DNA from 2 places in the Dorea chungnamensis genome. Region 1 is predicted to be linked to the other one. Evidence: predicted binding sites of a transcription regulator. Region 1 holds the regulator's gene; the other holds the start of a gene.
The links. The regulator Rex, encoded in region 1, represses fermentation and respiration genes when NADH is low (regulators of the CRP and FNR family bind a similar motif). The targets are predictions, from matches to a motif close to ATTGTTAANTANTTAACAAT.

Region 1 (16,433 bases):
TCCATTTGAAAAGTCACCGTAATATCTGCACGGAAAGCAATTCCAAGGACACTTCCATGATTCGCAGATATTCCAGATGGCATATCTACAGCAAATTTTACAGCCTTTGCTTCATTCATCTTCTGAATAATCTGAAAATATTTTCCTATAATCTCACGGCTAAGTCCAACACCGAACATCGCATCTATTATGATACTATATTCATCTTCTTTGTACTCTTTGAATATCTCAACACCTGTTTCCCTTAATTTACTCATCTGCTGTTTTGTTTCATCCGTACGATGAGATTCATTTCCTACAAAACAAACTGTCACAGGATACCCTTTTTCCTTTAAAAGTCTCGCTATCGCAAATCCATCACCACCATTATTCCCTGAACCACATACGATACACGCTTTGGACAGATCAAGCTTTTCCGCCTCCATAGTCTCTACACATCTCTTTGCAGCACGCTCCATTAACTCCATAGACGGAATTCCCAGTTCCTGTATTGTATATTGATCCGCCTTTTTCATTTGATTTCCATTAAGCAGATATCGCATAATCTCACCTTCCAAGTTCATTTTATAATATAAAAGGACGTGTAAAAACCAGCCCGTCTGCGCATGCCAGTCATTACACGTCTTTGCTTATTATTTCTTATGTTCTTCGTTATATCGGCTAATATTGTATGATAACTGCATTAAGCTTTCAGACAAGTGTACATTTTCAACAATTATATGATCCGGCAGATTCAAATCTGTATGGGCAAAATTCCAAATTGCACGAACACCATTGTCTACCAGCATATTAGCCACTTCAATTGCCTTATCCTTTGGAATAGTCAAAACTGCAATCTCAACATCATTTTGTTGGACAAATGTCTTTAACTCATCCATCATACGAATCGGCACGCCTCTGATTGAAACACCCACCAATCTTGGGTTGACATCAAAAATTCCTTTTAATACAAATCCTCTCTTCTCAAAAGCTGCATAATTAGCAAGAGCCTGCCCTAAATTACCAGCTCCTATAATAATCATATTATGAGCCTCTTCCAAGCCAAGAATCTTACCAATCTCTGTATACAAATATTTAACGTTATAACCATAGCCCTGCTGACCGAACCCACCAAAATTGTTAAGATCCTGACGAATCTGAGATGCAGTCACTTTCATACGCTTACTCAAATCGTTAGACGAGATACGCTCCACTCCATTTTCAAGTAGCTCTCCTAAGTATCGATAGTATCGTGGCAATCTACGGATGACCGCCTGGGAAATCTCTCTCTCTTCCAATAGTCTCACCTTCCATTTCATTCTAAGAAATATTATATAGAATTGTGTGAACAAAGTCAAACTTTTAGTTGTATTTTGTCCTATTTTCGCTATAATGAAAACGAGTGAAAAAGGAGGATATGAAAATAATATGATATTAGCATGTCACGGAATCAGTAAATCTTTCGGCGAAAAAGTGATTATCGCTGACGGTTCTTTTCATATAGAAGATCACGAAAAAGCAGCTCTTGTTGGTCCCAATGGAGCGGGAAAATCAACGCTTTTTAAAATGATTGTAGGTGAGCTTCCTTCTGACCGCGGAGAAGTAATTTTAACCAAAGGCAAAACCTTGGGATATCTTGCACAGCATCAGGCTATGCAAAGTGGAAGCACTATCTATGAAGAAGTGAAACTTGCCAAATCTGATATCATCGAAATGGAAACACAGATCCGTTCCATCGAATTAGAATTAAAACATTTAGAAGGTGATGCATTGACATCACGCCTTGAAACATATAATCGTCTGACAGCTTCTTTTGAACGCCAGAATGGTTATGCATATGAAAGTGAGATTAACGGGGTATTAAAAGGTCTTGGTTTTACAGAAAATGATTTTTCTAAACCCGTAGATACCCTTTCTGGGGGTCAGAAAACCCGCGTCTCTCTTGGTAAATTATTGCTCACCAAGCCAGATATCTTGCTTTTGGACGAGCCTACTAACCACTTGGATCTAAACTCTATAGCTTGGTTAGAAACTTATCTTCTGAATTATCCAGGAGCCGTTCTGATCGTATCTCATGACCGTTACTTTTTGAACAAAGTAGTGACTAAGGTCTTAGAAATCGAATCTGGAAAATTGATGACCTATAATGGAAATTACAGTGATTATGCTGCCAAAAAGCAGCAGCTTCGTGATGCTCAGATAAAAGAATATTTAAATCAGCAGCAAGAAATAAAGCATCAGGAAGCCGTAATTGAAAAGCTTCGTTCTTTTAATCGTGAGAAATCTATCAAACGTGCAGAAAGCCGTGAAAAGATGTTGGAAAAGATCCGTCCTGTAGAGAAACCCTTGGAAGCAAATAATGAGATTCACTTAACATTAGAGCCTTCTTGTGTCAGCGGTAACGATGTTCTGTCTGTTGAACATCTAAGTAAATCATTTCCAAATCAAGTTCTGTTTCAAGATATAAGTTTTGACATTAAACGCGGGGAACATGTTGCAATCATCGGTGACAATGGAACGGGGAAAACAACACTTTTAAAAATCTTAAATCAGGTAATATCAGCAGATTCCGGTACATTTACATTGGGAACTAATGTAGCGATCGGATACTATGATCAGGAACACCATGTACTACATATGGAAAAAACCATTTTTGACGAAATTTCAGATGATTACCCGGATTTGACTAACACGAAGATCAGAAATATGCTGGCCGCTTTTTTATTTACTGGGGATGATGTGTTTAAACGGATCGGTGACCTAAGCGGTGGAGAACGTGGCAGAGTATCTTTAGCGAAGCTGATGCTTTCGAAAGCTAATTTTCTGATTCTTGACGAACCAACAAACCACTTGGATATTCCATCAAAAGAAATTCTGGAAAAAGCATTGAACAACTATACCGGAACTATCTTATATGTTTCACACGATCGTTATTTTATCAATCAGACAGCAACAAGGATCCTTGATCTGGTGAATCAGACTTTTGTAAATTATATAGGGAATTATGACTATTATCTTGAAAAAAAAGACGAGCTAACAACCATTTATGCTGGTGCCCCGTCTTCTGTTTATATTCCAGGAACTGCAAATTCTGCTATATCTTCTGGCAAAGACTCTGTTGCAGCAAATGTGTCAGATTCTAAGCTCGACTGGAAGGAACAAAAAGAAGCACAGGCTCGCGAGCGAAAACGAAAAAACGAACTGAAGAAAACCGAAGAACGCATCACTACTCTTGAAGAGCGGGATGCTAAGATTGACGAAATGATGTTGCAGGAAGATATTTTTACAAGTTCCATTAAATGTCAGGAATTAGCCAATGAAAAGGCAGCTATTGCGGAAGAACTTGAAGAGCTGTATATAAAATGGGAAGAGCTGGCTGAATAGCTACAGCTCTTCCTTTTTCAGTAATTTCCATGGACGTTCTTTTCCAAGCCATCCCATTTCTTTCCAATAATTATCATCCACCGGACTCATTCCTTTTTTATGAAAGCTTCTCATAATATAGAACAGAGCACGAGTCTTGATTCCTGGATTCACTCCATCTGGATCTTTGGAAATCTTTAATACAAGCTTACTCAAATCTCTGTCAATCCGCTCTTTCTTATCTGCACTGACACCATCCCAACCAAGCGATGCCACCGACATTCCGTAGGTATACACTCTAGCGGCACCCCAGAACTGGAGACTAATCTTCATATCCTTAAGCGTAGATCTCACGCCGCCTCCCGCGGCAGTTGCAATACACACTGCCTGTTTTCGAAACATAGAAGCTCCCGGTCTGTGAACCATAAAACGATATCCATAATGATCCAACATAGATTTCATCGCTCCCGTTACATGCATGACATGAACCGGTGAAGTCAGAATCAACAGGTCAGCTTTATCAATCAAGCCAGTCAACCGCTTCATGTACATTAGATAATCAAAACATTTTGTCTCATCTTCCATAATACATCTTCCACAGCCTCTGCAAAACTCAGGCATATCCTTCGGTAGAAATAGTTCAATTACCTGATCCTCCTTTGTAGCAATCTTATCAATCAACATTTTTCCCACATGATAAGTAGAACCCTTTCGCATAGTTCCATTAATCATCAATATATTCATCTTCTATACTTCCCCCATTCATATAATCTACATCTGATGTCTAACAATCGTATATTCATCGCCATAACTATAATATGGGCAATCGTAATATGTATTGGTCACAAATCGATACAATTCATCCTCATCTAATGCCATCTGACAAGTGAAACATTCATAGTCCTCATCATATTCATAATGAGCACATGATTCACAATTACTCTTCACGATACACAACTCCTTCCTGGGAACAAGTATAACATATTTTTCATTTGGGTACACCCTAAATGTAAAAAGGGGACGTAGTAAAAGTTAATTTTACTACGTCCCCTTTTTACTATTAATTACTACAATTTCTCAGCAATTGCTTTTATAAACTCTTCACTATTCAACACAGTTGGATTCTCTAAAGTTGTAATTAAAGCAAGATCTTTGGTCATTTTTCCTTCTTCAATTGTGTCGATCGTTGCTTTTTCAAGCTTATCTGCAAAATCCATCAATTCCTGATTGCTGTCTAATTCACCACGTTTTCTCAACGCTCCGGTCCATGCAAATATAGTGGCAACTGAATTGGTTGATGTTTCTTCTCCTTTTAAGTGTTTATAATAATGACGCTGTACTGTTCCATGTGCAGCTTCATATTCATAATAACCTTCTGGAGATACCAGTACAGAGGTCATCATAGCCAATGAACCGAATGCGGAAGAAACCATATCACTCATTACATCTCCGTCATAGTTCTTACATGCCCAGATATATCCGCCTTCTGATTTCATAACGCGGGCAACTGCATCATCAATCAACGTATAGAAATATACGATACCAGCTTTTTCAAATTTTTCTGCATATTCTGCATCATAGATTTCCTGGAAAATATCTTTGAATGTATGATCATATTTTTTAGAAATCGTATCTTTCGTCGCAAACCACAGATCCTGCTTGGTATCCAGAGCATAATTGAAGCAGCTTCTTGCAAAACTTTCAATGGATCCGCACAGATTGTGCATTCCCTGTGCAACACCTGGTCCTGCATAATTATGTACCAGTTCTCTCGTTTCTGTTCCATCTTCGGCAGTATAAACCAGTTCTACTTTTCCAGGTCCCGGAATCTTCATCTCCGTATTCTTATAAACGTCACCATAAGCATGTCTCGCTATTGTAATTGGTTTCTTCCAATTCTTCACACAAGGTTCTATTCCCTTTACCACAATTGGAGCGCGAAATACTGTTCCGTCAAGAATAGCACGGATTGTTCCATTCGGACTCTTCCACATTTCTTTTAGATTATATTCTGTCATACGTGCGGCATTTGGTGTGATTGTTGCACATTTCACTGCTACTTTATATTTTTTAGTAGCATTTGCAGAATCGATGGTTACCTGGTCATTGGTCTCATTTCTGTGTTCCAGTCCAAGATCATAATACTCCGTGTTCAGTTCAATAAATGGTTCCAGAAGATTCTCTTTGATCATCTTCCACAAGATTCTTGTCATCTCATCTCCATCCATCTCTACAATTGGTGTTGTCATCTTAATCTTTGCCATCTTGCTTCTCTCCTTTTTGATTTACTTCTCCATATGGAGGTTCTCCATAACATTCATGATATGCTGATTCGCAAGCATTTCAGCCTGATCAGCGTCTTTATTCTTAATTGCCTCAAGAATACCTTTATGTTCCTCGATTGATTTCTGTGCTCTGTCCTTGGCACCTACCGACAAAGTACGTGCCATCTTCACATATTTGTGAAAATCAGATAATACATGTTCTAGTATACGACTGTTGGATGCCTCATACAAGACTTTATGAAATTTACCATCCAATTCAGATACCTGTGCCGCTTTTCCTTCACTCTTTTTTTGCAAATGAAACTCTGACAATAGAATAATCTCCTCTAATTCTTCTATCTGTTCATCGGAAATATTATCTGTCGCCCATCTTGCACATAAGCCTTCCAAAAGAGATCTTATTTTATAAATATCATGTACATCTTTTTGAGTAATACCTTTTACATAAGCTCCCTTATTAGGAATGATCGTCACCAGCCCCTCTAGCTCCAACTGTCTAAGCGCCTCCCTAACTGGCGTTCTGCTGACTCCCATTTCTTCTCCAATGGAAATCTCTCTTAATTCATCATCATCTTTATATACTCCAGAGAGAATATCTTCACGGAGTTTTTGAAATACCTTTCCTCTAAGAGAATGGTCTTGATATTCTTCCATGTTCTGCTCCTTCTTCGATTCTATTTCTCCTGGACAAGGCTGACTCCAAGCTGTTTACATGCATCATCAATAACAACAAGCAATTCATTATCTGTCAGTACCGTAACACGGCCTTCCTCATACTCTTTATCTACCCATGCCTTCACCATTATTACTAATTCTGAATTTTTATCTACTTGTTTTTCTTCAGGCAGATGAAAGTACGTATTGATCCAATGCGCAATCCCAGCAAGACCAGATGTATTGGATACTGCAACCAACGGTGGTCGTTTGAGGAATTTATCTGTATCAAATATATTATAAATCTCTTCATTTTTTAATAGTCCATCTGCATGAATACCCGCTCTGGTAACATTAAAATTCTTTCCTACAAATGGTGTCCTTGACGGAAGCTGATATCCTATCTCTTTCTCGTAATACTCTGCAAGATCTGTAATTACCGTTGTATCCATACCATCCAATGTTCCTCTTAACTGTGCATATTCAAATACCATAGCTTCCAAAGGTGTATTGCCAGTACGTTCTCCAATGCCAAAAAGTGAACAGTTTACACCGCTTGCACCATATAACCATGCAGTTGTAGAGTTACTGACTGCTTTATAAAAATCATTGTGACCATGGAACTCAATTAATTCGCTTGGCACACCCGCATGAACACGAAGTCCATAGATAATTCCAGGAATAGATCTTGGAATCACAGCTCCTGGATAGTTTACTCCATATCCCATCGTATCACAGACACGAATCTTCACTGGAATCTTATATTCATCCATTAATTTCATAAGTTCCAGACAAAATGGAATAACGAAACCATAGATATCAGAACGCGTAATATCTTCCAGATGGCATCTCGGGCTCACTCCAGTTTCCAGACATTCACGGATCACTGATAAGTAATGATTCATACACTCTCTTCTTGTCATCTTTAATTTATAAAAGATATGATAATCAGAACAGCTTACTAGAATTCCAGTTTCTTTCATTCCAATCTCTTTTACCAGTTCAAAATCCTTTTTACTTGCGCGGATCCAACTAGTCACTTCCGGAAACTTATATCCTTTTTCCATACACCTATATACTGCATCCCGATCCTTCTTGCTATACAAAAAGAATTCACTCTGGCGAATCTTTCCCTTCGGTCCACCTAGTTTATGAAAATAGTCATAGAGTGTCACAATCTGTTCTGTGCTATATGGCGCGCGAGACTGCTGACCATCACGAAATGTAGTGTCTGTAATCCAGATTTCATCCGGCATACTATGGGGTACAATACGATCGTTAAATGCAATCTTCGGAATCTCATCATAATGAAATAGATTCCGGAATACATTCGGTGTATCAACATCGACCAGAGGATACATATGCTCCTCCAATTGAAGCAAATTCGAATGCTTGTCCAAATAAACTTTTCTATTTTCCATAATACACACTCCTTAAAATGACATTACCAAAACAAAACATTATTTTATATCTTAATGTGTATAATTGTATACAATTATACATTTTGTGTCAAGGGGAATTTTTCTCTCTTTATACAAAAAGAGACAGAAAATTCTAACAAATTTTCTGTCTCTTTAATGTTGTGAATTCTCATCTCATTTTAGTATAGCTTTGCTCCAATCTCTCTTGGACGGAATCCTTCATCTTCAAGTGCCATCAGTATATCATGTTTATGTTCTGTTCCGAACGCCTCCATAGTGATACGAAGTTCTACTGCCGCATTTCGGTTGGTACTTACGAACTGATTATGTTCCAACTTGATAACATTTCCCTGTGCATTGGCGATGGTTGCCGCAACTCGTACCAATTCACCTGGTTTATCCGGAAGAAGTACGGATACAGAGAAGATTCTGTCTCGTTGTATCAAACCATGCTGTACAATAGAAGACATGGTGATTACATCCATATTTCCACCACTTAAGATTGCAACTGCCTTTTTACCTTTCAAATCAAGCTGACGCAGAGCTGCAACTGTCAGCAGACCCGAATTCTCTACTATCATCTTATGGTTCTCTACCATATCCAAAAATACGGCAATCAATTCATCATCAGCAACCGTCAGGACACTGTCGATATTCTCTTTTGCATACGGAAAAATCTTTTCTCCAACACGCTTTACAGCGGTACCGTCTGCAATTGTATTAGCACTATCTAGGGTAACAGGCTCTCCTGCTTCCAGAGCCGCTTTCATGCTTGCTGCGGCAGCAGGTTCTACACCAATTACCTTAATCTTAGGATTCAGCATTTTCGCAAGCGTTGATACACCTGTCACCAGACCGCCGCCGCCAACCGGCACCAGAATATAATCAACTGTAGGTAATTCCTGAACAATCTCCATCGCAATCGTACCCTGACCTGTTGCGATTGCCAGATCGTCAAATGGATGTACAAACGTATAGCCATTTTCTTCTGCAAGTTTCAATGCATATTCGCAAGCATCATCATAGACATCCCCATGTAAGATCACTTCTGCTCCATAGCTTTTCGTTCGATTTACTTTGATAAGCGGAGTGACCGTTGGCATTACAATCGTTGCTTTGCAGCCAAACTTCTGAGCAGCGTACGCAACTCCCTGAGCATGATTTCCTGCAGACGCAGTAATCAATCCTTTTTCACGCGCTTCTTCTGTCATCGTGCTAATCTTATAATATGCCCCCCTTACTTTATATGCACCTGTATACTGCATATTTTCCGGTTTCAAATAAATCTTTCCGCCAGTCTGCTGACTAAGGTATTCACTATATACCAATTTTGTCGGATTTGTAACCTTTTTTACAAGTTCACTGGCTTCTTCAAATTTTTCTAATGTAAGCATTGAATATTTCTCCTCTCTTATTCTGCTGTAAATAAAGCGTTTACAAAAGTATCTGCGTCAAATTTCTGAAGATCATCTATAGTCTCCCCTACGCCAATATATTTGACTGGAATCCCAAGTTCAGCCTGTATTGCCACAGCAATCCCCCCTTTGGCAGTTCCGTCCATTTTTGTCAAAATGATTCCTGTGATGTCTGCTACTTCATTAAATTCTTTTGCCTGCTGCAATGCATTCTGACCTGTTGTAGCATCTAGAACGACCAATGTTTCCCGAAATGCTTCTGGATACTCACGATCAATAATTCGATTCATTTTCTTTAATTCTTCCATCAAGTTCTTCTTATTGTGGAGTCTTCCGGCAGTGTCACATAACAGCACATCCGCATGTCTGGCCTTAGCAGCCGCAACCGCATCATATACAACCGACGCAGGATCAGAACCTTCCTGTCCACCGATCAGATCTGCCTGTGCCCGGTTTGCCCATTCTTTTAACTGCTCCCCCGCTGCAGCTCGAAACGTATCCGCAGCAGCCAATATAACTTTCTTATTTTGTGCCCGGAGTTTACCGGCTAATTTTCCAATTGTTGTAGTCTTTCCGACACCATTGACTCCGATTACCATAACAACCGACGTCTTTTTCTCGAACTCATAAGCAGTTTCACCTACATCCATCTGTTCTTTGATACTGTCAATCAATATCTGTCTGCATTGTGAAGGTTCTTTGATATGCTGCTCTTTTACTTTGGTTTTCAAATCATCCAGAATATCATAAGTAGCCTGAACACCAAGATCTCCCATGATTAGAACTTCTTCCAGCTCTTCATAGAACTCATCATCTATATGAGAAAATCCATTAAAAATACTGTCCATCCCAGATACAATATTATCCCTCGTCTTACTGAGACCTGAGACCAGACGTTTAAAAAAACCTATATTTTCCTTATTCTCTTCTGTCATATCGTCCTCCTATTGCTCCAACTCATCTTCTAACAAACTTACAGATACAAGTGTAGATACACCTTTTTCCTGCATAGTAATACCATACAGTCTGTCGGCAGCAGTCATTGTTCCCCTTCGGTGTGTAATTACAATGAACTGTGTATGTTTCGTTAATTTATGCAAATATTGCGCAAACCTCACAACATTGTTATCATCCAATGCCGCCTCAATCTCATCCAGCAGACAGAACGGGGATGGTTTTAAATTTTGAATAGCAAATAATAGCGCAATAGCCGTCAAAGCTTTCTCGCCGCCGGATAATTGCATCATATTCTGCAATTTCTTTCCTGGCGGCTGAGCAATGATTCGAATACCCGCTTCCAGAATATCTTCATCTTCCATCAGCTCCAATGTACCTTTTCCACCGCCAAACAACTCTTTAAATACTGTATCAAATTCCTTGGCTATCAAGGCAAACTGCTCCTGAAACTGTTTACGCATCGCAGTATCAAGTTCTTCAATGATCTGTTCCAGCGTTGCTTCTGCCTCCACCAGATCATCATACTGTCCTTTTAAGAATTCATATCGTTCGGATACACTCTTATATTCTTCTATCGCGTTAACATTCACATTTCCAAGTGCACGGATCTCACTTTTTAATTCCTGTATCCTCTTTTTCATCTTTGCAAGATCCGTCAGATTTTTGTCTCTTAACTCTCTTGCATGGTTAAACGTAATCTCATATTCTTCCCACATATAATTCATCTGTTTGTCAGAGGATGCCTCATAATTCTCTCTCTGACTCTCCAGACGGAATATTTCTTTATCAAGACTTGACATATGCTTGGACAGATCTTCACGTTTTTGCAGGAATACTTTGTGTTTTTGGTTTAATTCTTCACGTTCTTTTTTGAATTTTTCTATTTCATTCTGAATCTCTTTAAATAAATCTTTTGAATTCTCTATAGTCTGTCGCAGTTCTGTGATCTGCTCCTCTTTTTCTTCGATTTCCTTTGAAGTACCACCTTTACTCTTCTCCAATTCTTTTAATTCATTCTGAAATTTACCGATTTCTTCTTGAATACGATTTACATTCTCTATCACGAATGTAAATTTTTGTTCCAGACTGGCATATGCAAGATGTATCTCTTCTGTTCTTTTTAACTTCAAAGTCTCTTCTTCATGTTCTTTATCAAGAACTTTCTGTTCTTTTTCAATTCGTTCTGTCAGATCCTTTTCAAGCGTTTCTGATGTATCTAACTCAACATTGATGGATTCCTGATTATCAATAATGTCTGTAATCTGTTCATCCAGCCTTTCTGACTCTATTCTAGTCTGCTCAGAAATCTCATTTGCATTTTTCATTCTAGATGCTGCCTGATCGGCATTCATTTTTGCCGTGTTCTGAATGACGTATGCTTTCTGGAGTTTGTTACTGATCTCATCCAGTTTCTCATAATAACCAGCACGCTCTTTTCGCAAGGCTTCGGAAGACGCTTCCATCTCATCCATCTCTTGCTTCAGTTTTTTAACTGTTTTTTCAAACTCCTCTATTTCACGTCGTCTGCTCAACAGATTGCTGGAATTTTTAAAAGCTCCACCAGTCATGGAACCTCCAGGATTAATCAATTCTCCCTCTAACGTTACAATGCGTATAGATTGTTTGTACTTTTTTGCAATTGCAATTCCATGATCAATATGGTCAACAACAAGCGTCCTTCCAAGCAAATAATCTGCTAATGATTTATACTGGCTTTCCACCTTTACAAGTGTATTCGCAGTACCGATAACGCCTTGTTCATGTAAGGCTTCCGGCTTCCCGATTCCTGAATAGGCATGAATTGTAGTCAACGGAAGAAATGTTGCACGTCCAAACTTGTTCTTTTTCAAGAACTGAATCATCCGTTTGGCTGTTTCTTCATCTGTAGTTACAATATTCTGAATATTACCTCCAAGTGCTGTCTCAATGGCAATCTCATAATTTTTATCCACTTTGATCAGATCAGCAACAACGCCTAACAATCCTTTTTCTCTGTCCCTATTGTCCATTACTTTTCGAATACTATTACCATACCCATCATAACGCTCAGTAATATTTTTTAAAGATTCTAATCTGGATTGCTCTCTGTGAAATGCTGTCTGTCCGATACGAAATTGCTCCGTCTGCTTTGCCAGTCGTTTCTGAAGTTCTTCAATTTTCGTCTCATACTGACTGCTCTCTTCAGACAGTTCAATAATCTTAGAAGATACTTCTTTTAATTCATTCTGATAACCTTTTAGTTTTTTGCTCTGTTCCCGGATCTCCGTTTCAGATTCCTGAATCTGGCGATCCATTCCAGCCTTTCTGACATGAATCTGCTCAAGCATGGTATCGTATTTTTGAATCTTTGCCTTAGTAGATGCCCTGCTATTCAACAATTCCATGATATCATTTTTATTTTTATCTACAGAAGCAGTGATTTCTGCAATCTTGGATTGAACATCAATCAGCTCTTTTTTGGCCTGTTCTTCAAGATGCATCTGTTCATCCATCTGTTTCTGGATCGCTTCCTGTTCTGACTTTAATTCTTGAAGTTGACCCTCACGGACATTTATTTCTGAATCGATAGTTCTTGCACGCTGATCGTAATGTGCATCATTCATATGCATACTGCGAATCTGCTCTTTGAACAATTCTATCTGATTCTCAAGCTGCTGTTTCAACATATTAGTCTCATTGAGCTGACTTTTCGCTTTTTCAATCGATGCATCAATGCCATCAACTTGTTCTTCCACAGATTCATATTCTGTTTTCATGGCATCATATTGACTGCTTGCTTCTCCAAGTTCTTCTCTGGTCACGTCAAGCTTTTCATCAATTCCCTGAATCTGTTCCTGTAGTCTCTCAGTCTCAAGTAAGAACATGTTAATATCATACGTTTTCAACTGTTCTTTCTTTTTTAAGTATTCTTTTGCCGTCTCTGCCTGTCTCTCCAGAGGTCCGACCTGCTTCTCAAGCTCTGCTAAAATATCATTTACCCGCAAAAGATTCTGCCGTTCTTCTTCCAACTTTTTGACGGACATGTTTTTTCGGCGTTTGAATTTTACAATTCCAGCTGCTTCATCGAATAATTCTCTTCGTTCCTCTGGCTTACCGCTTAGGATTTTGTCAATCTGTCCCTGACCAATAATAGAATAACCTTCTTTTCCAATTCCGGTATCGTAGAATAACTCATTGACATCTTTTAAACGACAGGCGCTCCCATTGATTAAATATTCACTTTCTCCAGAACGATATAGTTTTCTGGCGACTGTTACTTCTTCATAATCAATCGGGAGCTGATGATCTGAATTATCCAGTGTAATTGCCACAGAAGCATAACTTAGAGGCTTCCGATTCTCCGTACCGGAGAAAATAACATCTTGCATACTTCCACCACGCAATTGTTTTACACGCTGTTCTCCAAGCACCCATCGCACGGCGTCCGCAACATTACTCTTGCCGCTTCCGTTCGGTCCTACAATGCCTGTAATCCCGTTATGGAAGTCAAATTTAATCTTGTGTGCAAATGATTTAAACCCTTGCACTTCTATGCTTTTTAAATACATTCTACACCTACTTTATATTCATCTTGTGCAGCTTCAAAATACTCTGGTAAGCTGCGTCTTGCTCTGCCGCTTTTTTTGTACGGCCCGTACCAAGGCCATAGACCTTTTCTCCAATAGAGACGGCCACATGAAACGATTTATCGTGATCAGGACCTTCTTCTCCAATCAGTCTATAGGAAATGACCTCTTTAAAATTGGCCTGTACAATTTCCTGCAGGATAGTCTTGCTATCATAAAAGAGCTTTTTATTCTCAAGATCTTTCAAGATAAATCGCTGAATAAACTCTTTTGCATTAGCAAAACCACCATCAATATAGATTGCTCCAATCAGTGCTTCCATTGCATCTGAGGTGATAGATTCTCTTTTACGTCCTCCAGTAGCTTCCTCTCCTTTGCCAAGCAGAAGGTAATCACCCAACTTCAAATCTCTGGCACAAAAAGCCAGAGCCGGCTCGCATACCATACTGGCTCTTGTCTTTGTAAGTTCACCTTCCGGCATCTTCCCATGTTCATAAAACAAAAATTCACTAGACACCAATTCCAATACAGCATCTCCTAAAAACTCCAGACGCTCATTACATTCATATTTTGGCAGATGCATTTCATTTGCATAAGAACTATGAATCATCGCTTTTTTTAATAAATGAAAATCTTTAAATTTATATCCGATTTTATTTTCTAATATTCTTAAATCCAGTCCCATAATATGCCTCACATAAGAAAAAGCCCTACTGGGCTTTTTCTTTTCTATATTCCCTAGTTATTTGTTGCATTTTTGATCTGTTCTACAGCATCTCCTACTGTAACGATCTTCTCAGCATCATCATTATCAATTTCAATATCAAATGTCTCTTCTATCCCCATAATAATCTGAAAAATATCAAGAGAATCTGCTCCCAAGTCATCTACAAATGTAGTATCCATCGTAATCTCGTCTGCATTAATATTCAATACATCAGCAATAATTTCCTTAATTTTTTCGAATTCCATTTTGTTTCTCCTTTTCTCCTACTTATTGTTCTCTCTATTCAGCGGATATCACATCCGTTTGAATACACTCTTTGATTTTTTCATTAATTTTCTGATTCTTAAAGGTTACACACTGAATCAATGTATTGCTCACTTCTTTTGCTTTTGCACTTCCGTGTGTTTTCACTACAAGACCATTCAATCCAAGAAGTGGCGCTCCACCGTACTCACTGGCATCAAATTCCTTCAACGTTGCTTTCAATGCCGGTTTTACAAGAAGTGCACCAATTTTACTGCGAAGGGTACTCATCATACCTTCCTTGATCTTTCCAACCAGTGTAGATGCAAGTCCTTCTGTCAATTTCAAAATTACATTCCCAGTAAATGCCTCACAGACAATCACATCTGCCTGTCCATGTGGAATTTCTCTGGCCTCAATGCTTCCTGTGAAATTGATTCCTTTTGTCTCTTTCAGCAATGGAAATGTCTCTTTTACCAATGCATTTCCCTTTTCTTCCTCTGCTCCAATATTTACAATCGCTACCTTAGGATTTTTTATTCCTACAATATGCTCCATATATATGGAACCCATCTTGGCAAACTGAACCAGATGCGATGGTCTGGCATCCACATTCGCTCCGCAGTCAATCAAAAGACTGACTCCCTTTTCTGTTGGAATTAATGGTGCAAGCGGTGGTCTCTCAACTCCTTTAAGCCTTCCTACAATCGTCTGACCGCCAACAAGAATGGCTCCAGAACTTCCTGCAGACACAAAAGCATCTGCCTCTCCTTTCTTCACCATCTTCATACCAACTACGATTGACGAATCCTTCTTCCGGCGAATCGCATTAACCGGCGGTTCTGCGGTCTCAATCACTTCTGTGGCATTCACTACCTCTATCTGCTCTTTCTTATAATTGTAAGATGCAAGCTCTGAAGTAATCTCCTCTTCGCGACCTACCAGAATCACTTTCAGGCCAGCTTCTTTTGAGACAGCTTCAACAGCACCTTTAATCATCTCTTTTGGTGCATTGTCACCGCCCATGGCGTCCAATACTACTTTTGTAATTTCTGACATAATCTTTCCTCCTAGCCTACTAGATTTTATTCTACTAAACATTGTTATAAAAAGCAATGATTTCTACATAAAAAATAAGACTTACCAACCACTAGTAAGTCTTACCTTTCAACATCATTCTAAATTAGTCCTGAGGAATAATTTCTTTTTTGTTGTATGAGCCACAAGCCTTGCACACTCTGTGAGGCATCATTAACTCGCCACACTTGCTGCATTTAACCAGGTTTGGAGCGCTCATTTTCCAATTAGCTCTTCTTTTATCTCTTCTTGCTTTAGAAGATTTGTTCTTTGGACAAATTGACATGGGTTACACCTCCTTAAAATTCTTAAACACATCGCGGATAACTGACATTCTAGGGTCAAGACTTGTATCTTCACAACTACAAGTTCCCTGATTCAGGTTTTGACCACATACGTTGCAAATTCCTTTACAGTCTTCGCTACACAGAATCTTCGTCGGCCACCCTATTAGTACCTCGTTGTAGATCAGTTTATCTACATCGAGAGCATATCCGTCAATATAATTTGATTCATCGAATTCATCTGAATCCATCTTCTCTTCTTCAGAAACTCCTGCTTCAACCTTTTTTGTAAAATCAAGATGAAATTCTGTCGGAACAGGCTCCAGGCAACGATCACAAGGTATCTCTATCACAAGTCCGCATGTCCCGTGAATCTCAATCTGTCTATCTTTTACATAATCAATCGTAATATAGACATCCTCTTTTGATAAAACCGGAAACGTACCGAGTTTTGATTGAAAT
Region 2 (16,433 bases), on a different contig from region 1:
TATGGGTGTGGACTACGTGTTTGATACTGTATTTTCAGCCGATCTGACAATCATGGAAGAAGGACACGAATTTGTTCAGCGTTTTACAAGTGGTGAACTGAAAGATCGCCCGATGTTTACATCATGCTGTCCAGGATGGATTCGTTTTATTAAAACACAGTATCCACATTTGGTAAAATATTTATCCTCTGCAAAATCACCACAGCAGATGTTCGGCGCAGCAATGAAGACCTACTTTGCAGAAAAACTAGGTGTATCACCAGAGAAAATCTACACCGTGTCTGTAATGCCTTGTGTTGCGAAAAAAGGCGAGAGCGAGATGGAACTGTTCTATGGAGAATATGCAGGACATGACATTGATACAGTAATCACGACCAGAGAGCTGGTAAGAATGATTCGTTCTGCACACATCAGCCCTGATACATTGGTAGATATTGAAAGCGACCGCCCGATGCAGGCTGGTACAGGAGCTGGTGTCATCTTTGGAGCAACTGGCGGTGTAATGGAAGCAGCGCTTCGATCCGCATATTATATCATCAAAGGAGAAAATCCACCGGCAGATGCATTTACTGCAGTAAGAAGTCAAGGCTTCAACGAAAATGATGGTGTACAGGAAGCAGATTTCCAGATTAATGATATTACCGTCAGAACCGCTGTTGTAAGCGGTCTTGGCAATACCAGAGCACTGCTTGATAAGATAGAACGAGGAGAAGTACACTACGACTTCGTAGAAGTTATGGCATGTCCAGGAGGCTGCGTAGGCGGAGGCGGACAGCCAATCCACGATGGTGAAGAACTGGCCTTTGAACGCGGCAAGAACCTGTATTATCTGGATGATAATTATGACATTCGATTCTCACATGAGAATCCAGATATCCTTCAAATGTACGAAGAATATTTTGAAAAACCAATGTCACATAAAGCGCATATGCTGTTACATACAGAACATGATGCAAAAATAGTAAATTACGGCAAAGGATTTTAAAAAATAGTTAATAGGGGACGTAGTAAAATTAAAAAATACTACGTCCCCTGTTATTTTTTTGTCATTATCGTTAAAAAAATATCAAAAACATATTGACAAATAATTAACACACAGTTATACTATGACCATTGAAACGATAGTAACACAGTTACAGGGAGGATAATCAAAATGGCAAAGAAAAAAGAGGCAGTACCAGAGATTATTGATAATGTCGAAGCTCTTGAAGCAAAGATGAAGGCGATGAGAGAAGCACAGAAGATCTTCGCTACATTCACACAGGAGCAGGTAGATAAGATCTTCTTCGAGGCAGCAATGGCAGCAAACAAGATGCGAATTCCTCTTGCAAAACAGGCAGTTGAGGAAACTGGTCGTGGTATCGTGGAAGATAAGGTTATTAAGAATCATTACGCAGCAGAGTATATTTACAATGCTTATAAGAATACCAAGACTTGCGGAGTTATTGAAGAAGACCCAGCATATGGAATTAAGAAGATTGCGGAACCAATTGGCCTTGTAGCGGCAGTTATTCCTACAACTAACCCAACATCAACAGCAATTTTCAAAACATTGATCTGCTTGAAGACCAGAAATGCAATTATCATCAGTCCACATCCGGCAGCAAAAGCCTGTACGATCGCTGCAGCAAAGATTGTTCTGGATGCAGCTGTCAAAGCAGGAGCACCGGAAGGAATTATCGGATGGATTGACGTTCCGTCCCTGGAACTTACCAATACAGTTATGAGAGATGCAGATATTATCCTTGCAACAGGTGGACCTGGAATGGTGAAGGCTGCATACTCTTCAGGAAAACCGGCACTTGGCGTTGGACCTGGAAATACTCCTGTTATTATTGACGAGACAGCAGATATCAAGATGGCAGTAAATTCTATCATTCATTCTAAAACATTTGACAATGGTATGATCTGTGCATCCGAACAGTCTGTAACGGTGCTCGACAGTATCTATGATGAAGTAAAGAAAGAATTTGCATATCGTGGATGCTATTTCCTGAAAAAAGGCGAAGAGCTGGATAAAGTTCGTAAGACTATCATTATCAACGGTGCCTTAAATAATAAGATCCCAGGAAAATCTGCATATGAGATTGCAAAACTCGCAGGTGTAGATGTTCCGGAAGATACCAAGATCTTAATCGGTGAAGTGGAATCCGTTGATATCTCTGAAGAATTTGCGCATGAGAAATTATCTCCGGTACTTGGAATGTACCGAGCAAAAACATTTGATGAAGCCCTTGCAAAAGCTGAACAGTTGGTAGCAGATGGCGGATATGGACATACATCTTCTCTGTATATTCATCCTGCAGAGAAAGAGAAGATTGCAAAACATGCAGAAGCAATGAAGACTTGTCGTATCTTAATCAATACTCCATCTTCTCAGGGCGGTATCGGTGATCTTTATAACTTTAAACTTGCTCCATCTCTTACACTTGGATGTGGTTCTTGGGGAGGCAACTCTGTATCTGAGAACGTAGGTGTAAAACATCTGATTAACATTAAGACGGTCGCAGAGAGGAGAGAAAATATGCTGTGGTTTAGAACACCTGAGAAAGTATACTTTAAGAAAGGCTGTATGCCGGTGGCACTCGATGAACTCGGAACAGTGATGCACAAGAAAAAAGCATTTATCGTAACAGATACCTTCTTATATAAAAATGGTTATGTAAAACCAATTGAAGAGAAATTAGACCAGATGGGAATTCAGCATACATGCTTCTATGAAGTAGCACCAGATCCGACTCTGCAGTGTGCACAAAAAGGAACAGACCAGATGAGAGCATTTGAACCAGATACAATCATCGCACTTGGCGGTGGATCTGCAATGGATGCAGCGAAGATTATGTGGCTGATGTATGAGCATCCAGAAGCAAACTTTGAAGACATGGCTATGGACTTCATGGATATTCGCAAGAGAGTATTTACCTTCCCAAAAATGGGAGAGAAAGCCTACTTTGTTGCAATCCCGACATCTTCTGGTACAGGTTCTGAAGTGACACCATTTGCCATCATCACTGATGCAGAGACAGGCGTAAAATGGCCGATTGCAGATTACGAATTACTTCCAGATATGGCAATCGTCGACGTAGATAATGCAATGACAGCTCCAAAAGGACTGACAAGCGCATCCGGTATCGACGTTATGACACATGCAATCGAAGCATACGTATCCATTATGGCAACAGACTACACAGATGGACTTGCAATGAAAGCCGTTAAGATGGTATTCGATTATCTGCCATCTGCATATGCAAACGGAGCCAATGACCCAATCGCAAGAGAAAAGATGGCAAATGCATCCTGTATGGCTGGTATGGCATTCGCAAATGCTTTCCTTGGCCTGAACCACTCCATGGCCCACAAACTTGGAGCATTCCATCACTTGCCACACGGTGTCGCAAACGCAGTTCTCCTGACAGAAGTCATGAGATACAATGCAGCAGAAGTTCCGACCAAGATGGGAACATTCTCCCAGTACCAGTATCCACACGCACTTGCAAGATACGCAGAATTAGGACGCTTTGCCGGATGCCAAGGCAAGACAGACGAAGAAGTATTCGAAAACTTCCTCGCAAAACTGGAAGACCTCAAAGAAAAGATCGGAATCAAAAAATCCATCAAAGAATACGGAATCGATGAGAAATACTTCCTCGATACATTGGATGATATGGTTGAACAAGCCTTCAACGACCAGTGTACAGGAGCAAACCCGAGATATCCACTCATGAAAGAAATGAAAGAAATCTATCTGAAGTGTTACTACGGTTAATATTAGGGACGTAGACTTTTTAAAAAAGTCTACGTCCCTAATTGTGTTTTGTGGTGTACCTAAATGGAAAAAGGGGTGTACCCAAATGAATAAAGTTAATTATTTAACAATAAAAATATGCAATAAAAATAAGTTAAAAAAATATCAAATTACTCTTTCCAAATGAAATTTAAGGGTGTATAATGCAGTTAACAAATAAAAGATCGGAAGTATTATACAAGGAGGCACAGCTTATGAAACTTGAAGGAAGTAATTTGATCGTGAAACGTCCGTACAAAGAAGTCTACAAATGCGATAAAGAGATTGTCAAGGTATTCGAGACCACACATCCAAAATCTGCAGTGTTTAATGAGGCGTTGAATACAGTAAGAGTAGAGGAATCAGGATTGGATATTCCGCAATTAAAAGAGGTTACACAGATTGATGGCAAATGGGCTCTGGTTATAGAGTATAAAGAAGGAAAGACTTTGGAAGAGATGATGAAGGTGGACCATGATAATCTGGAAAAATATATGTCAGATTTTGTGGATCTGCAGCTGAAGGTTCAGAGTAAGAAAGCGCCGATGCTTAACAAATTAAAGGATAAACTGGCGAGACAGATTAATGGACTAAAAGAATTAGATGCAACACAGAGGTATGAATTGTTGACCCGTCTGGAGAGTATGCCGAAGCACACTAAGCTTTGCCACGGTGATTTTAATCCAAGTAATGTAATTGTAGGAAAGAATGGCAAGATGACGGTTGTTGACTGGGCGCATGCGACCCAGGGAAATGCCAGTGCGGATGCAGCTATGACTTACCTTCTTTTTGCACTGAAAGATCAGGATGCAGCTGACCTCTATATGAAGCTTTTCTGCAAGAAGAGTGACACTGCAAAGCAGTATGTACAGCAATGGCTTCCAATCGTAGCAGCATCACAGTTAGAAAAAGATAATGAGCTGGAAAAAGATTTCCTCATGAAATGGATTGACGTTATGGATTATCAATAGCCATGTTGAATAAAAGAGAATAAAGTAAAAGAGAATAAAGTAAAAGAGAGAGAATACGGAAAATAAATTCCATATCCTCTCTCTTATGTTATATGATGAGATACATATTATCTATCTGCGAAGTTAATAAGCAAGATAAAAATATCATATTAAAATATTAATAAAAGACATTTCCACCAATATTAATTCCCTGAACTCCAGAACCAGCATAATTGAAGTTATAGCAATGAATAACCGCAGAGTGCCGTGCACCGCCCAAAGCGGCCTGTGCAACAGAATATGCTGTGGAGGATGGTCCCTTTGCAAGGACACGCTCCAAAGAACCGTTCCAGGTAGGACTAAATTGTCCAGACTGATAAATGACACCGCGTAAGGTGCTTGGATAACTCGGGCTGGAGACACGGTTCATGATAACCGTTGCTACAGCTAACATACCATCATAGCTATTACCGGCCTCACATTGGAGTAAAGCGGCAAACAAAGCTACATCTGAGGTGGAAGCATCGATTGGATTTCCTCCGTTGGTAGTTGAACCTGAAGAACCATTGTTGTTCTGACCACCATTGCCAGGCGATGTGACAGAACCAGCAATCTGATTATTCTGTGCAGTTTTACTTGCTTCCTCAGCGGCACGTGCACGGTCCAGCTGTTCTTTATAATCATCCAATTGTCCGGAAGTAGAAGCAATCTTTGAGTTGAGCTCTTCTTCTTTTGCGGTCAGATCACTTTGCATTTGTGCAAGTTCTTCCTGCTTTGCAGTCAGATTCTCTTGTTTTTTTTCTACATTGACACGAACCTCTTTTAACTCGTCCAACATATGTCTGTCATACTCACTGATAGTTGAGACATATTCTGCCTTATTCAGAAAATCAGCCATATCTTCTGAAGAAAATAATATCTGCAATAAAGAAACATTGCCACCTTCATACATGAATTTGATTCTATCTTTCATGGAATCATACTGCAGTTCTTCATTTAATTGAGCTGCGGCCAAATCCAGCTTGGCTTTCTCGACCTCAGCTGATAAGTCCTCAATCTGAGCTGCGGCAGAGTCCAACTCAGCGCTTAGAGCAGATAATTGGCTGTTCAAATCATCTAACTGATCTTGTAATCCACCTGTCGTTATCTCCAATTCATCAGCAGAAGGCGCTGCGAATACCGGAATATTTGTAGAAGCAATTGTTACGGTGGAGATAGCAATTGCTATGAGTGACCGTAATATACGTTGCTTTTTTGGGTTTATCATATTCATATCCTTTCTATCTACGATAAGTGCACAACATATTATACAACAAATTGCTTTATAAAGCAAACTTTGTTAGAATAGAATATAGAATTTAAGATTGAGAGGAATGCATATGAAAAAATATGAAGAAGAGCATTATAAATATGACAATATAAAAAAACATATTTATCCTTGGATAAAAGAAGAACTTACGGATACACAGGCCTTGAATGGCAAGAGGATTTCTGAACAGGATACTCCTGTTGTGGCATTTATCGGTGATTTGAAGATTATATTTGTTATTAAAAGAAGCGATGAAGCATATGAAGTTCTAAAGGATAATATGCTTCCGCCGGAATGCGATATTGAGGAATTATATCACACAGCTTGTGAGAATTTGAACAGAGATGTAGAATTTGTCATTGCAAATACCTGGTATGGCGGATTTGCGGTTCTTGCAGACGGACACCATGAAGCAAGTGCTTTATGCTTTAAGCATATCTGGCAAGTTTGTGTAGACAAATTAAAAGACGATCTGATCATTATGGTGCCGGCAAAGGATACGATCCTATTTGCACCAGCCGGACAGAAACAGGTTGTAGAAAAGTTAATCGAACATGGAGAACAGGCGTATGAACAGGCTCAGAATAAGATTAGCAGATCGCTGATGTTATTTTCAAAAGATAGAAAGGAATTATCTGCATATGAGAAGTAAGATAAAATTAATAGCGCTTGATCTGGACGGAACGCTCCTGACTTCAGAGAAAAAGATTACGCCGTATACAGAAAAGGTATTGAAGGATGCGGCGGCACAGGGAATTATTGTGATGCCGGCGACCGGAAGACCAATCAGTGGAATCCCCAATGAATTATTTGATATTCTTGATTTTAAGTATGCGGTAACCGCCAACGGGGGAAGAATCATTGATGTGAGACAGAACAAGGCAATCTATGAGTGCCCCGTTCCATTAGAAACAGCAAGAATGCTTCTGGACATATTTGAACATTATGATACGTTAAGAGAGATTTATTACGATGGAAAGGGATATGCCGAGAAAGATGCATTGGAAGCTATTGATCGTTATCTTGAAGAGGCGCCGATGGCAGATTATCTGGTGAAGACCCGAATCGCAGTACCTGATATTCGTGCAAAGTTTGAGGAGGAGAACAGGGGAAGTGACAAGGTACAGGCAATATTTGCGAATATAGAAGATCGCAATGCAGCACTGGAAGAATTAAAAGCAATACCGGATATAGAGGTTACAGGTGCATTGACTAAGAATATAGAGGTTAATGCAGCAGGTGTCAGTAAAGGAAATGCTTTGATGCAGCTCGGAAATATTCTTGGAATTAATAGGAAAGAAATTATGGCATTTGGAGATGGATCGAATGATTTGAGCATGATACATAAGGCAGGTATTGGTGTTGCGATGCTTAATGGAACTGAAGAGGTAAGAGCAGCGGCAGATTATGTGACGACACTGTCGAATGACGAAGATGGAGTTGCACATTTTATAGAAGAGCATGTGCTGCAGTAAGAAAAGGAGAGAAAAATGTTAGATGTATTAAAAGTAATCATTCTGGGAATTGTTGAAGGTATTACGGAGTGGCTTCCTGTCAGCAGTACAGGGCATTTGATTCTGGTAGGGGATCTGCTTTCGCCAAGTATGAGCGATGAATTTATGGAAATGTTTAATGTTGTGATTCAATTGGGAGCGATTATGGCAGTCGTAGTTCTGTATTTTCATAAATTGAACCCATTCTCGCCAAAGAAAACCCAGAAGCAGAAGATGCTTACCTGGCAGATGTGGATTAAGGTATTGATTGCATCTGTTCCAGCTGCAGTGATAGGATTGTTGTTTAATGATATTTTAGATGAGATATTCTATAAACCATTGCCTGTAGCAGTTATGTTGATTGTCTATGGTATTCTCTTTATAATTGTAGAAAATCGGAATGCAGGAAGAAGAGCAACTGTAAGAAAAATCTCGGAGTTGACGGTTCCAATGCTTCTGTGGATTGGATTTTTTCAAATGTTAGCGTTAATTCCTGGAACTTCCAGGTCGGGTGCTACGATAATAGGAGCTTTGTTGATTGGTATTTCTAGAGAAGTGGCTGCGGAATTTACCTTCTTTCTTGCAATTCCGGTCATGTTTGGTGCAAGCTTCCTGAAGTTAGTAAAATTCGGGCTCCACTTTACAGGTTCAGAATTGGGACTTTTGCTCTTGGGATGTCTGGTGTCATTTGGATTGTCAATTGTTGCCATCAAGTTCCTGATGGGATATATCAAGAAGCATGATTTCAAGGTGTTTGGATATTACAGAATCGTGTTGGGAGCTTTGATCATTCTTGTGACGATTGTTCAGGCATTTCTTGCATAAAAATTTATCCATAGTCAAGTGGATTTTTCCTGTAAAATATGTGGAAAAATCCACTTGTTTTTTATGGAAAATATGATAAAATATGAACTAGCTTGTATTTTTATGCAGAATAATAAATAAAGCAAATTGGAGGAGATTAGGTATGAAACTGAAAAAAATAGTTAGTGTATTATTAGTAGCTGCATGTGTATTCTCATTGGCAGCATGTGGATCTAAGAAAGATTCTGGAGAATCTGAGGATGGTGGCAAGGCTGACAAATTGGTAATGGCTACCAACGCAGAATTCCCACCGTATGAATACCATGAGGGTGATGAAATTGTTGGAATTGATGCTGAGATTGCAGAAGCTATTGCAGAAGAACTTGGCATGGAACTAGAGATTGAAGATATGGCATTTGATTCTATCATTCCGGCTGTTACAGCAGGAAAAGCTGATATAGGTGTTGCTGGTATGACTGTTACGGAAGACCGTAAGGAAAGTGTAGACTTTTCAGAGCCATATGCAACAGCAACGCAGGTTGTTATTGTAAAAGAGGACAGCGATATTGCAGGACCAGATGATCTGGTAGGAAAGAAAGTCGGTGTACAGTTAGGAACAACAGGTGATATCTATGCAAGTGATATCGAAGATGCAACTGTTGAGCAGTATAACAAAGGTTTTGAAGCAGTTCAGGCATTGACACAGGGCAAGATCGATGCAGTTGTAATCGATGGTCAGCCTGCAAAAGAGTTCGTAAAAGAAGCAGAAGGCCTTAAGATCTTAGATGAAGCATTTACAGAAGAGGAATATGCAATTGCAATCGCAAAAGACAATACAGAGTTGAAAGACCAGATCAACGATGCTCTTGCAAAGTTAAAAGATTCTGGTAAGTTAGACGAAATCATTGGAAAATACATTAAAGCAGACGCTGAATAATCAGAGAGTAAGGATGTAGGGTATGTTACAGACATTTCAGGATAAATTTTATCTTAATTTTATAAAAGATGACCGTTGGAAATATATACTGGATGGATTGGGTGTTACACTCAGGGTAACGTTTTTTGCAGTTTTGATCGGTATTGTATTAGGTTTTCTGGTAGCAGTAGTCCGCTCCACTTGTGATAAGACAGGAAAACTTAAGATTTTGAACGCAATTTGTAAGCTTTATCTGACAGTAATCCGTGGAACACCAGTAGTTGTACAGCTGTTGATTATCTATTTTGTAATTTTCGGAAGTATGGATATCAGCAAGGTAATTGTTGCAGTAATGGCGTTCGGATTGAATTCGGGAGCGTACGTGGCAGAGATCTTCCGTTCGGGAATTATGTCTGTGGACAGCGGGCAGTTCGAGGCAGGAAGAAGTCTTGGATTTAATTACGCCCAGACTATGATTTATATTATAATGCCGCAGGCATTTAAGAATGTTTTGCCGGCTTTGGGAAATGAGTTTATTGTACTTTTGAAAGAGACGTCTGTATCTGGTTATATTGCCCTGCAGGATCTTACCAAAGGCGGAGATATCATCAGAAGTCGTACATATGACGCTTTTATGCCTTTGATCGCTGTTGCATTGATTTATCTTGCAATGGTACTTATATTTACAAAGCTTGTAAATATTCTGGAAAGGAGGTTAAGAAGCAGTGACCACTAATCAAGGAGATACCTTAATTAAGGTAGAAGGATTACATAAGATCTTCGGGGAACTGCACGCGCTTAACGGAGTTTCCGAGGAAATAAAGAAAGGGGAGGTAGTAGTAATCGTTGGACCGTCTGGTTCTGGAAAATCTACTTTCCTGCGTTCATTGAATCTGTTAGAAGTACCTTCCAGAGGCCATGTGTATTTTGAAGGTGTTGATATAACAGATAAAAATGTAGACATTAATAAGCATCGTCAGAAGATGGGAATGGTATTCCAGCACTTTAATCTGTTCCCGCATAAGACGATTCTGCAGAATATTACGCTGGCACCAATCAAGCTTCTCGGACAGAAGACAGAAGATGCGCAGAAGCGGGCAATGGAACTGTTGGAATTGGTTGGGCTGCAGGAAAAAGCAAATGCTTATCCATCTCAATTATCAGGCGGACAGAAGCAGCGCATTGCGATTATCCGTTCCCTGGCAATGGATCCAGATGTTATGCTTTTTGATGAGCCGACATCAGCCCTTGATCCAGAGATGGTCGGTGAAGTTCTGGAGTTGATGAAGCAGCTTGCGAAAGATGGAATGACGATGGTGGTAGTGACCCATGAGATGGGATTTGCCAAAGAAGTCGCTTCCAGAGTTATTTTTATGGATGAAGGACAGATCAAAGAACAGGGAACTCCGAAAGAGTTCTTTGAACATCCGAAGGATCCGAGACTTCAGGAGTTCTTATCGAAGATATTGTAATAGAATATGATGTGTTAAAAGGATATCTTACAAAATGAGATATCCTTTTTTATATAAAATTGACTATTACTATAAGTGAACCCGAATATAGACATTAACGATTGGACAGAGATTTTTATCTTTAATATAATAAAATCAATATTTAAAAGTGTTTTTAGAATGGTAAATGATGTCGCAAAATGGGGGCATATATACATGAAAGAGAATTTTGACTTAAATGTCTGTTACAGAAAAGTATTTGAAATATTAAGTACAGAATGTAATATGCAAAAAGTAATCAACAGTATTGCAGATTATGCGGAAGTATCTTTTTTGGTAGTGGATATCGGAGGAAAAGTACTGGCTGCTTCTGACAAAAAACTGGATATAGGATGTCTGTCAGAACAAGAGATTGCTTACAAGGAATCTATGATTAAAATTATCTCTAAATGTATAGAATGTCAAAATAAGAATGAACAAAAAACATCTACTTATATAGAAGATGATGGAGAGTATAAAGTAGTTAATTCTATAGAAGTCAAAGGAAATACGGAAGGCTTTTGCATCGAAATGATTTCTTCAGATGCGGAGATGTCAGAAGATGAAAAAGAGATGATTTGTCAGGTAAATGACATCACCTGTCAGGCGTTGGGAATGGTGCTTGAACGTTATGGAACACAGGTCCATTATCATTCGTCTACCCTTAGGCGTATGATTGCAAGGAGCTTGTTTGAAGGAGAAACTGAAGAACGGTTGAGACTTAAGGGTATGCAGGAAATGTATGATGCATATGTAAAAGCACCATTTATTGTTGCTACTCTGGAATTAAAAAAAGATAGCATGATCCAGCTTCAGAAAGCCGGAAATCAGATAATGGATGTATATCACAATTCATTTGTATATATTAAGGAACGTACATTGTGTGTATTATTTTGCGATATTCATCTGGAAGAAACAGAAGGAATTATACGACATATTTTGGATGAAATCTGCGAGAAGTATGATATGCTCTGTGGATTTAGTGATGTATTTGAAAAAAGTGAACTGATTGATAAAAAAAGTTTTATGGCGTTAAGAGCACTTGAGATTGGGCGAAAAGTGGAACCGGATAAGAGACTATATATGGAATATGATTACTATATTCAGATCGTTTGTTCCTGTGCAGCGCCTTATATTGGGAAAGCGAGATATCTGGAAGATAAGCTTTTACAATTAAAATACGAGGATGAAGCGAAAGGGACTGAATTTTATAATACATTAAAAGAATATTTGCTTCATGGCAATAATGTAAGCATGACATCAAAGAAGTTATATATTCATCGGAATACGATGATCTATAGGCTTGGGAAAATTAATGAAATATTGGATGTAGATATTAATGATCCGGTAGTTTCCAGGCGTTTAATGCTCAGTATTATGCTTCAGGAGCAGAGCATGTGATTGTGCAGTTTGCATAATTGAGGTAACAATGTTTGTATGGAGAACAATTGGAATTTTGGGAAGCGTATGCTAAGATAAAAATGATAATGTGTGAGGAGAGTTAATATGAATATTATTAAAGAGCTTCCTGAGATTTTTGAAGAATTTGCAGAGCAAAAAAAACAGTCTTTTTTAACTATAAAGGAATTTAAAGAAAAGGGAACTCCTATAATAGGAGCGTATTGCTCTTACTTTCCGCGTGAAATAGCAATTGCTATGGGAGCTGTGCCGGTAGGATTATGCTCGTCATCCGAAGAAACGGTTCAGATTGCAGAGAGTATATTGCCGAAAAATATTTGCCCCTTAATTAAATCTAGCTATGGATATGCAATTTCTGACAGATGTCCATATTTTCATTTTTCTGATCTTGTTGTTGGAGAGACGACATGCGACGGAAAGAAAAAGATGTATGAGATGATGGCGGAATTTAAGGATGTCTTTGTGATGGAACTTCCCAATATTCAGTCTGAAAAAGGACTTGAGTTGTGGAAGCAGGAGATTATCCGCCTGAGACATTATTTGGAAGAAAAATTTCAAGTTGTTATTACGGAAGATGATATAAAGCATGCAATTCAGATTGAAAATCGACGAAGGATAGCGTTGAAACGCTTGTATGAAGTCATGAAATTGGATCCAGTTCCAATTATGGGGATGGAATTGCTTGATGTATTATATGGAAGCAAGTATAAGTTGAATCTGGAGAAAGTTCCAAAAGAATTGGACGCTTTGACGAATCAGATCCTGGAAGAGTATGAAGAGAAACCAAAGAAGGAACATCGTCCAAGAATACTGATAACAGGATGCCCAATTGGTGGAGATTCGAAAAAAGTCGTGAAAGCAATTGAGGATAACGGCGGTGTAGTGGTTGCTTTTGAAAATTGTACAGGTGCAAAAGTAATAGATAAATTAGTAGATGAGAATAATCCGGATGTATATGATGCGATCGCAAAAAAGTATTTTTATATTGGGTGTGCGATTATGACGCCAAATGATAATCGTATTGAGTTGTTAGGCCGGATGATCGATGACTTTAAAGTCGATGGAGTTGTGGAGATGATTTTGTCGGGATGTCATTCTGTTCAGATGGAATCAATTAGTGTTCGTAACTTTGTCAATGAAGAAAAGCATATTCCATATCTTGATATTGTTACGGATTATTCGCAAGGGGATATTGGACAGTTGAACACAAGGATGGCGGCATTTATTGAAATGCTCCGTATGAAATAATAATATAATAGATTTGGATGCTCACCATTTCGGTGAGCATTTTTTTCTTTGGGAAATTGTAGCTTATATAGATGATAAAAATAAATAGAAGAATATATAGATTATATAAATAATATAACCAAATATTAATGCGTAAAATTGTGCGCAATGCACAATAGAATGACAAAATATTGGAATTGTAGATGATGAAACTAAAGGCTTATTTCAATAAAATAGTAAGAGTGTTGTACAAGGAGGAAGAAAATTGATTGAAATAAAGAATTTAAAAAAAGTATGGGAAGATGATGGTAGCAGCGTTCTAGAAGATATTAATCTGACAATTGAAGATGGTGATATCTATGCTTTGGTTGGTCGAAGTGGAGCGGGAAAGTCGACATTGTTGCGCTGTATTAATGGACTGACTTCCTATCAGGAAGGAAGCCTTGTAGTAAATGGATGTGAGATTAATCAATTAAAAGAGAAAGAATTGAGAGAATTCCGCAGACATGTAGGAATGATATTTCAGCATTTCTCCTTGTTGGAAAGAGAAACGGTATATCAGAATATAGCGCTTCCGATGCAATGCTGGAAATATTCAAAAGAGGAAATTGATAAAAAAGTAAAAGAATTATTAGAATTAGTTGGATTGACGGATAAGATGAATGCAAAGCCTAGAAACTTAAGTGGAGGTCAGAAGCAAAGGGTTGCTATCGCAAGAGCTTTGACGATGGATCCGCAGATTCTCCTTTGTGATGAAGCAACATCAGCATTAGATCCGAAGACAACCAATTCTATACTGGATCTTTTGATGGAAATTAATCAGAAAATTGGAATTACGATTGTTATTGTTACACATCAGATGGAAGTGGTTAGAAAGGCATGCAATAAGGCTTGTATTTTGGAACATGGTAAGATTGCAGATGAAGGAACAGTAAAAGATATATTTATTAAACAGCCAAAGTCACTTCGCAGACTGTTGGGTGAAGAAAAAGTAAATTTGCCGAAGACTGGGCATAACCTTCAGATTGCACATATGGTGAATGATCTTCATGACGGAGAATTGTTTGGAAAGATGTCTTCTGATCTAGGATATGTATTTCCAATCCTGAACGGTAAAATCCAGGAATATCAAAATGAAAGTATGGGAATCTTCGTTATCAATGTGGATAATGAGCACTTTGGGAAAGTCACTGAGTATTTAGATAAGAAACAGATTAATTGGCGTGAATTAGAAGTCGTTGATGAGGAAGAGGAGGAAGAGGAATAATGTCATTAAAAAATTTTACATTTGCACAGATTTGTCAGATGATTATTGTCCCGGCATTTTTTGATACTTTGAAAATGCTTTTGATTTCAGGCTTTATATCAACAATTTTAGGGTTTGTATTTGGGGTTATCTTGATTGTGACTGAAAAAGGCGGATTATATGAAAATGTTGTAATCAACAGGATCCTAGATTTTATCGTGAATACAATACGCTCTTTCCCATTTATTATATTGATGGTTTCTATCATTCCATTTACAAGACTGATTGTGGGAAGTTCTATAGGAGATACAGCAGCACTGGTTCCGCTTACCGTTGCATGTACACCATTTATGGCAAGAATTTTTCAAAATAGCTTTAAAGAAGTTGATCCTGCGTTAATTGAAGCAGCTCAGTCATTTGGAGCTTCAAAATGGCAGATTGTTATAAAAGTAATGTTAAAAGAATCAGTACCATCTATTATTTCTGGATTGTGTCTTGCGATTATTAATTTGCTTGGAGCAACAGCCATGGCAGGAGCCGTTGGAGCGGGCGGATTAGGAGCAGTGGCGCTTACTTATGGATATCAGAATTTTAATCAGCAGATTATGTATTCGATTTGTGCAATATTAATTGTTCTGGTTGCAATTATACAATATTTTGGTGACTGGATTTATAAAAAGTTAAAATAAAGATAATGGAATAAAAACAGAATAATAACAGAATAATTCTGTTTTTAGATATATTAATATTTTAGGAGGTAATTATGAAAAAAAGATTATTAAGTGCCATTCTTGTTATAGCTATGGCAGGAGTAATGCTTGCAGGATGCGGAAGCAAAGAGTCTTCAAGTGAAGACACAGCTGCTGAATCTACAGAAAAGAAAGAAGTTGTGAAAATTGGAATTCGTGCTGATATGGTAAATCAGCTGGAAGCTGTAAGAGATGAGATTGAAGCTCTTGGATATACAGTGGAAGAAAGTGTGTTTGATGACAGCATTCAGCCAGATGTAGCACTTGCAGAAGGAAGCCTTGATATGAACTGGTATCAGCATGGCCCTTATCTGGAAAGTTACAATGCAGAAAATGGAACAGATCTTGTTATGATTGAACCAAAAACTTTCTATCCTTTATTTGCAATGTATTCTAATAAATGGGATTCTGTGGAAGAGCTTCCAGATGGAGCAACTATTGGTCTTTGTAATGACGCAACAAATCAGGCACGTGGTCTGAATATGCTTCAAGCGCAAGGATTAATTACATTGGATGATTCTGTTGAAGTTCCTACAATGTACGATGTGAAAGAAAATCCTCATAACTTTAAGTTTATTGAAGCTGAGATGTCTGTGCTTCCACAGTCATTGGGAGATGCTGATGCAATCTGCCTTGCAGCTGGTCATATGGTAAATGCAGGACTTTCTGCAGAAGGATATCTTTGCCAGTCCGATGATAATGATACTTATGCTGTTGGATTTGCTGTAAGAAAAGAAGATAAAGATGCTGAATGGGCAAAAGAGATTGCAGAAGTTGTTCAGTGTGATGACCTGGCTGAGTATTTTAAAACAGAAAAACAGGGAACACAGATTCCATGCTGGGAATAATGAATTTAAATGATGGTAGGAGGAAAGGGGCAGACAGTTATTGGCTGTCCTTTTCGTCTTCCCAGTTAAATACAGGTGTGTTTGCCTGGGAAGGTGAAAAGGAGGAAGGTTGTGGGATTAGCATCGATTACATTATATAAGACATTGGTTATGGTATTTCTCGCATTAGTGGGGGTATTCGGCTATAAAACAGGAATT

Region 2: the regulator Rex is predicted to act here: its motif matches at 3,858-3,877, upstream of ABE613_RS04100 (aminoglycoside phosphotransferase family protein).

The regions. Positions count from the first base shown of each region.
Region 1 covers NZ_JBDOHT010000004.1:27,723-44,155, forward strand. Annotated here, with positions in the region: gene ABE613_RS04685 (NAD(P)H-hydrate dehydratase) at 1-542, opposite strand, end outside; gene ABE613_RS04690 (redox-sensing transcriptional repressor Rex) at 633-1,277, opposite strand; gene ABE613_RS04695 (ABC-F family ATP-binding cassette domain-containing protein) at 1,408-3,363, shown strand; gene ABE613_RS04700 (flavodoxin family protein) at 3,364-4,086, opposite strand; gene ABE613_RS04705 (DUF6472 family protein) at 4,114-4,290, opposite strand; gene ABE613_RS04710 (NADP-dependent isocitrate dehydrogenase) at 4,410-5,606, opposite strand; gene ABE613_RS04715 (GntR family transcriptional regulator) at 5,628-6,281, opposite strand; gene ABE613_RS04720 (hydroxymethylglutaryl-CoA lyase-like TIM-barrel protein) at 6,302-7,702, opposite strand; gene ilvA (threonine ammonia-lyase) at 7,882-9,096, opposite strand; gene ftsY (signal recognition particle-docking protein FtsY) at 9,114-10,052, opposite strand; gene smc (chromosome segregation protein SMC) at 10,062-13,622, opposite strand; gene rnc (ribonuclease III) at 13,630-14,325, opposite strand; gene acpP (acyl carrier protein) at 14,379-14,612, opposite strand; gene plsX (phosphate acyltransferase PlsX) at 14,647-15,669, opposite strand; gene rpmF (50S ribosomal protein L32) at 15,794-15,973, opposite strand; gene ABE613_RS04760 (YceD family protein) at 15,977-16,433, opposite strand, start outside.
Region 2 covers NZ_JBDOHT010000003.1:161,456-177,888, forward strand. Annotated here, with positions in the region: gene ABE613_RS04090 ([FeFe] hydrogenase, group A) at 1-985, shown strand, start outside; gene adhE (bifunctional acetaldehyde-CoA/alcohol dehydrogenase) at 1,154-3,766, shown strand; gene ABE613_RS04100 (aminoglycoside phosphotransferase family protein) at 4,000-4,755, shown strand; gene ABE613_RS04105 (cell wall hydrolase) at 4,913-6,001, opposite strand; gene ABE613_RS04110 (DUF1444 domain-containing protein) at 6,114-6,695, shown strand; gene ABE613_RS04115 (Cof-type HAD-IIB family hydrolase) at 6,685-7,518, shown strand; gene ABE613_RS04120 (undecaprenyl-diphosphate phosphatase) at 7,534-8,361, shown strand; gene ABE613_RS04125 (basic amino acid ABC transporter substrate-binding protein) at 8,504-9,277, shown strand; gene ABE613_RS04130 (amino acid ABC transporter permease) at 9,300-9,992, shown strand; gene ABE613_RS04135 (amino acid ABC transporter ATP-binding protein) at 9,982-10,728, shown strand; gene ABE613_RS04140 (PucR family transcriptional regulator) at 10,924-12,147, shown strand; gene ABE613_RS04145 (double-cubane-cluster-containing anaerobic reductase) at 12,253-13,413, shown strand; gene ABE613_RS04150 (methionine ABC transporter ATP-binding protein) at 13,658-14,659, shown strand; gene ABE613_RS04155 (methionine ABC transporter permease) at 14,659-15,327, shown strand; gene ABE613_RS04160 (MetQ/NlpA family ABC transporter substrate-binding protein) at 15,402-16,235, shown strand; gene ABE613_RS04165 (AEC family transporter) at 16,347-16,433, shown strand, end outside.